DNA from 2 places in the Mesorhizobium sp. P3_A9 genome. Region 2 is predicted to be linked to the other one. Evidence: predicted binding sites of a transcription regulator. Region 2 holds the regulator's gene; the other holds the start of a gene.
What was found. The regulator HrcA, encoded in region 2, represses chaperone genes, less so after heat shock. The targets are predictions, from matches to a motif close to GTTAGCACTCNCNNNNNGNGAGTGCTAAC.

Region 1 (2,765 bases), on a different contig from region 2:
CCTTCRTTGCCGACCTTCTGCATCGCTTCSGCGATCATSKYGCCGACCGACTCGTCGCCATTGGCCGAGATCGTGCCGACCTGGGCAACTTCCTCGGAGGTCTTGATCTTCTTGGCAGCCTTGCCGAGAGCCGCGACGACTTCGGTGACGGCCAGATCGATGCCGCGCTTCAGGTCCATCGGGTTCATGCCGGCGGCAACGGCCTTGTGGCCTTCCTGGACGATCGACTGCGCCAGAACGGTCGCGGTCGTGGTGCCGTCGCCGGCGATGTCGTTGGTCTTCGAAGCAACTTCGCGGACCATCTGCGCGCCCATGTTYTCGAACTTGTCTTCAAGTTCGATTTCCTTGGCGACGGTGACGCCGTCCTTGGTGATGCGCGGGGCGCCGAACGACTTGTCGATGACGACGTTGCGGCCCTTGGGGCCGAGCGTGACCTTCACCGCGTCGGCGAGGATGTTGACGCCGCGCAGCATGCGCTCGCGGGCATCACGGGAGAATTTTACGTCTTTAGCAGCCATTTTTTAGCTCCTGGCAGGGGCTTGGGGTAAGCCCGAATTCAGTTGACGGTGAGGCCGATAATCAGCCGATGATGCCCATGATGTCGGATTCCTTCATGATCAGAAGGTCTTCGCCATTGAGCTTGACTTCGGTGCCCGACCACTTGCCGAACAGGATGCGGTCGCCAGCCTTGACGTCCAGCGGGACCAGCTTGCCAGCTTCGTCACGAGCGCCGGARCCRACRGCGATGATCTCGCCTTCCTGCGGCTTTTCCTTYGCCGTATCCGGGATGATGATCCCGCCGGCGGTCTTGGATTCGGATTCGACCCGGCGAACGACCACGCGGTCATGAAGCGGGCGGAACTTCGACTTTGCCATTTTTTCTTCCTCGATGAGAACGGTGAGAAACAGTTCCTCTATCCGGCGAAGCCGGACATGTGGTTAGCACTCACCAAGGGCGAGTGCTAACGTGGCGCTGAAATAGGCCGCCGACCTCGCAGAGTCAAGGCGCGCGGGGAGGCGCAATGGCGGGAAATTTTTCTCGTGCAGCCGCGCGATTGCGCAAAATAAGGCTTGCCGCCCGAACGCTGCCCGATCTCCCGAGTTTCAAAGTCGAGGAGCAGGCGATCCAAGAACCAGAAGCGGGCACCGTTCGGCCAGCGGATAGGAGCCGCTCGGCACGATGCGTACGTCGCCGAACCAGCTGTTCGCCTCGTCGATCAGCATGGCCAGCGTCGCGAAGCTGTAGCTTATGTCTGAGCCGGCATAAACATCGACCGTGTTGATCGACGTCATGCTCCATCCCGTCCGTGTGGCAAGAATTTCCCGGTCGGGGAACAGGATGTCGAACGTGTCGCGGATCGTTCGCACCTTGATTGCGAAATCGCAGTCGTCGCTCGTGCACGCCATCGCGATGCGCCATTTGAGCGCGTGGAAATTCTCGACCCCGCCGGCCAAGACCAGCGCCTCGATGCCGCGCAGGTCCTCCGCCGCTTCCGGCTGTGCAAAAACGCGGATCGCCGCACGCCTGCCGGGCTTCAGCACCCTTGCGATTTCGGCAAACAGCGCATGGCGGGCGGCTCTGGAATCGACCGCCGACAGGCAGCCGTCGCCGATGACGGCGTCGAAGCTTGCCCGCTCCACGGGGAGGCTGAGCCAATTTCCCGCCATCGCCCTTCGCGAGGCGTTGTCGCCGGCCCAAACCCCGGAAATCATGGTTGCCGATTGATCGATCGCCAACATCGACCTGCCCAGGACTGCCAGTTCGGGGGTCACGCCGAGCAGAAGGACATCGGCATTTCCGAGATCAAGTTCGCGATCGAATATGCCGACGGTTTCCGCGGTTGGCCGCAGCGGAGCGTCCAGCAGCTTCCAGTGCCGATGATAGTTATCCCAATGATTTGTCATTCAAACCCGTTGGAGCCAGGAAAGTCTGGCATCGATCGATTAGAGCCGCTTAATAGAAGCGGGCATTGAAGCCAAGGGGAAAGCCGTGTCGCGCATAGTCGTCATAACGCATGAGCACGACCGGTTTCTGGGTAAGCGCAACCTCCTGTTGCGCAGGGGCAGCCCCTATCTGCTTTTCGATGTTCTGGAGCACCTGAAAAGGCGTGGCCATTCGGTCCGGATTCAGCAGGGCCCGTCAAAGACACAAGACGCCGATATCGCGGTTCTGCATGTCGATGCGACGCTGACACCGGCGGATCATGTCGCCTATGCCAAGCGGTTTCCGTTCTGCCTCAATGTCGGTGCGTCCGATATCTCCAAAAGGCGGATCAGCGGGGCTCTGATATCAGAAGACGACAGCTGGCATGGCCCGGTCATCGTCAAGAGCAACCTCAACAATCAGGGTATTCCGGAGACACTCCTCAACCGGCGATCGAAACGCGCGGGCAAGCCGCCGCCTTTTCCGCATCTGCCAACCCTGCAGCGCTATGAGGTCTATGGATCTCTCGGCGAGGTTCCAGACAGCGTCTTCGAGAACGATGACCTGGTGGTGGAAAAATTCATTCCGGAACGAGAACCCGACGGCTTTGCGGCGCGTTTCTGGGTGTTTTGCGGCGAGCGCGAGCGCTGCACCCGCTACGTCTCGCCGAACAGACTGGTCAAGGCATCGGAAACGATTCGGCGTGAGCCCGTCCCGGTTCCCGACGAAATGCGCGAGCGGCGGCGCGAACTCGGCTTCGACTACGGGAAATTCGATTTCGTCATGCATGAGGGCAGGGCCATCCTCCTCGATGCCAACAACACTCCCGGCCGTCCCCAGA
Region 2 (3,772 bases):
ACTGTAGGCGAGGAAGCCGGTGAAGGTCATGGCGGGTGGTTCCAGATCGGAGGGTATTATCGCATGGGACGGGCTACCGGTTGAATTCCCTAGGGGGCGGAATCCATTGCACCAGCTATCTGGGACACTTGGAGAAGGCCCCCTCATCCGTCTCGGCGCTGCGCGCCGATCCACCTTCTCCGCGAGGGGAGAAGAGGAAGGCGCCGGCGCTGAACGGCTCCTCTCCCCGCCGGGGAGAGGTCGGATTGCCCCGAATTGCCCTTCGCAATTCGGTTTCGGCAATCCGGGTGAGGGGGCCTGCGCTGCCCAAGCAACCTCCTCAGGACCGCCCGCCATAGGTCACGCGCCAGATCGTGCCGTTGCCGTCCTCGGTCATGATCAGCGCGCCATCGGCCGCCACCGCCACGCCCACCGGCCGGCCCCACACCTCGCCATTGGAGACGACGAAGCCGGTCATGAAATCCTCGTATTCGCCGGTCGGCTTGCCATCCCTGAACAGCAAGCGGACGACCTTGTAGCCGGTCCTGTTGCCGCGATTCCACGAACCGTGCAGGGCGACAAAGGCGTCACCCCTGTATTCCTTGGGAAAGCCGCTGTCGGCGGGCAAGTCCTTGCGGTCGTAGAAGGCGATGTTGAGCGGCGCCGAATGCGCCTGCATCAGCACGTCGGGAATGGTTGCCTTGCCGGCAAGATCGGGACGCGCGCCCTTGTAGCGCGGGTCCTCGTGGTTGCCGATATAGTACCAGGGCCAGCCGTAAAAGGCGCCGTCCCTGACCGAGGTGGCGTATTCGGTGGGCACATTGTCGCCGAGCGCATCGCGCTCGTTGACGACGCACCACAGCGCGCCGGTCGCCGGCTGGACGGTCATGCCCGAACAATTGCGCAGGCCGGTGGCGACGATGCGGCCATTCTTGCCGTCCGGGTCGAAGGCCTGCACGTCGGCGCGGCCTTCTTCGGAGCCCCAGGTGGCGCCCAGCGGCTTCGCCTTGACCCACGCGTCCAGGCCGCCATCCGGCGCCTTGCCCATATCCTCGGCGACGTTCGAACCCGAGCCGACCGACAGATAGAGCGTCTTGCCGTCAGGCGAAAAAACGATGTCGCGCGTCCAGTGATGGTTCGAGGGAATGTTGTCGACGATGGTTTCCGGTTCGCCTGACGCCTTCAGGTCGCCCTTGCGGTAGGCAAAGCGCACGATGCTGTCGCTGTTGGCGACATAGACCCATTGCGGGTCATCGCCTGGCGGATAGAAGGCAATGCCATAGGGCTGGTTGAGATTGCCGGCAAAGATGCCGTCTTCGGCGGGCTTGGCGCTGTCCTTGGCCAGGCGGTAGACGCGGACCTGGTTGGCCTCGCTGTCGGCGACGAACAGGTCGCCATTGGGTGCGACGCGCACGACACGCGGATTGTCGATGCCGGACGCGATCAGCTCGGCCGAGAAACCCGGCGGCAATTGCGGTTTCGCGCCTGCCGGCATGTCGGCAAGGCCGGCGCCGTTCGAGGCGGACTTGGTGACATAGGGCTTGGGCAGGTCTTCCGGCTTGATCAGGCGGCGCACGCCCGGTCTGTCGGCGCGCCAGTCGCCGAAGGCGGCCGCGCCCTTCAGCACCGGATGGTCCACCTGCTGGGCGAATGCCGTGGCTGTGAGAAAGAGGGCGGGAAGCACCAGTCCGGCCAATCGGATCATTTTGTCCTCCATCGGGTCGCGAAGGAAACCAACGGCCGGTTTGTCCCCGGGTTCCGCCTCACACGATGCGCTGGAAGCGAAAGTCCGGTTTCCGGTCTATGTCCCGGCAGCTAAAAAATCGTCGTCGAGGCGTTTTTCCAGCGCGACGAGATCGGCCGGCAGCGGCAGGCCCATGGCGCGCATTTCCTGCAGCTTTTCGCGCAGCTGTTCCTGGATCTCGTGCTGGTCCTCCGGCTGGTTGACCATCTCCTCGAGCAGCAGGCTGATCCGGGCCTTGAATTCTTCGAGCGCCATTCTTTTTCTCCTCGGTTCTCAGCTCAACGGAGCATGCGGGAAATCAGCTGCGCCGTATAATCGACCATCGGTACGATGCGGGCATAGTTGAGCCGGGTCGGGCCGATGACGCCGAGCGCGCCGACGACGCGGGCATCCTTGTCGCGATAGGGCGCGACCACCAGCGACGAACCCGACAGCGAGAACAGCTTGTTTTCCGAGCCGATGAAGATGCGCACGCCCGATCCCTCCTCGGCAAGGTCAAGCAACTGGATCAGCCCGTCCTGCGTCTCCATGTCCTCGAACAGGTGCCGCAGCAGTTCGATATCGGCCTGGGCGGTGACGTTTTCGAGCAGATTGGCGCGGCCGCGCACGATGAGCCGCGCCGGCAGGCCGCTATCGGCGCCTGCCCACACAGCCAGCCCCTTCTCGACAAGGTCCTGCGACAGCGTGTCGAGGGCGGCCCTGGTCTCTTCCTTGATACGGGCGATCTCGACCCGCGCCTCGGCCAGCGTACGGCCGCGAATGTGCGCGTTGAGGAAATTCGAGGCCTCGTGCAGTTGCGAGACGGTGATGCCGGCGGGCAGTTCGACGACGCGGTTTTCGACATCGCCATTCTGCGACACCAGCACGGCAAGCGCCTTGGTCGGCTCCAGCTGGATGAATTCGATATGCTTCAGCGCCACCTCGTTCTTGGCGGCCAGCACCAGGCCGGCGCCGCGCGACATGCCCGACAGCATCTGGCTGGCCTCGGTCAGCATGTGTTCCAGCGTCGCGCCCGAGCCGGAGGCCCGCACCTGCGCCTCAATGGTGCGGCGCTCCTCGTCGGAGAGGTCGCCAAGTTCCATGAAGGCGTCGACGAAGAAACGCAGGCCGGCCTGCGTCGGCAGCCGTCCGGCCGAAATATGCGGCGCGTAGATCAGCCCGAGATGCTCGAGGTCGCTCATCACGTTGCGGATGGTGGCCGGCGARAGCGAGGAGGGCAGGATGCGCGACAGGCTGCGCGAGCCCACGGGTTCGCCATCCCTGAGATAGGAATCGACGATGCGCCGGAAGATGTCGCGCGAGCGCATATCCAGCGATTGCAGAGCGGGCGACAGCAGACTGGGTTCGGCGACTGCTTTGGTCATGTGGCCAAAAACCTCCGGTCTCAAGATATAGACCTACGCCGGGGCCGCGCAACCCGGTGTCTGTGTCAGATCACCCGGTGTCTGTGTCAGATCATCGGGGCGGGGTCGTCAGGCCATTTTCCTTTGCGCCATGCGCCCCATGCGGCTACAAGCCGGCCAAGATTCCAAAAAGTGACAAGAAAGAAGCCTGAATGCGCCCCTCCAAACGCCAATTCGACGAAATGCGCGCCATCTCCTTCGAGCGCGGCGTCTCCAAGCATGCCGAAGGCTCGTGCCTGGTGAAGTTCGGCGATACCCATGTCCTGTGCACCGCCAGCCTCGAGGAAAAGGTCCCGGGCTGGATGCGCAATTCCGGCAAGGGCTGGGTCACCGCCGAATATGGCATGCTGCCGCGCTCTACCGGCGAGCGCATGCGCCGCGAGGCCTCCGCCGGCAAGCAGGGCGGCCGCACGCTGGAAATCCAGCGCCTCATCGGCCGCTCGCTGCGCGCCGTGGTCGATCTGCAGGCGCTGGGCGAACAGCAGATCACCGTCGATTGCGACGTCATCCAGGCCGATGGCGGCACCCGCACCGCCTCGATCACCGGCGGCTGGGTGGCGCTGTATGACTGCCTGCGCTGGATGGAAGCACGCCAGATGGCGAGCGTTGCCAAGGTGCTGAAGGACCACGTCGCGGCGATTTCCTG

Region 1: the regulator HrcA is predicted to act here: its motif matches at 939-967, upstream of groES (co-chaperone GroES).

The regions. Positions count from the first base shown of each region.
Region 1 covers NZ_JBFUGJ010000031.1:2,687-5,451, reverse strand. The annotation lists gene groL (chaperonin GroEL) at 1-518, opposite strand, end outside; gene groES (co-chaperone GroES) at 580-876, opposite strand; gene AC1DX0_RS07840 (class I SAM-dependent methyltransferase) at 1,105-1,905, opposite strand; gene AC1DX0_RS07835 (hypothetical protein) at 1,991-2,765, shown strand, end outside.
Region 2 covers NZ_JBFUGJ010000393.1:967-4,738, forward strand. The annotation lists gene AC1DX0_RS30780 (LysE family translocator) at 1-30, opposite strand, end outside; gene AC1DX0_RS30785 (PQQ-dependent sugar dehydrogenase) at 320-1,684, opposite strand; gene AC1DX0_RS30790 (hypothetical protein) at 1,781-1,978, opposite strand; gene hrcA (heat-inducible transcriptional repressor HrcA) at 2,002-3,087, opposite strand; gene rph (ribonuclease PH) at 3,279-3,772, shown strand, end outside.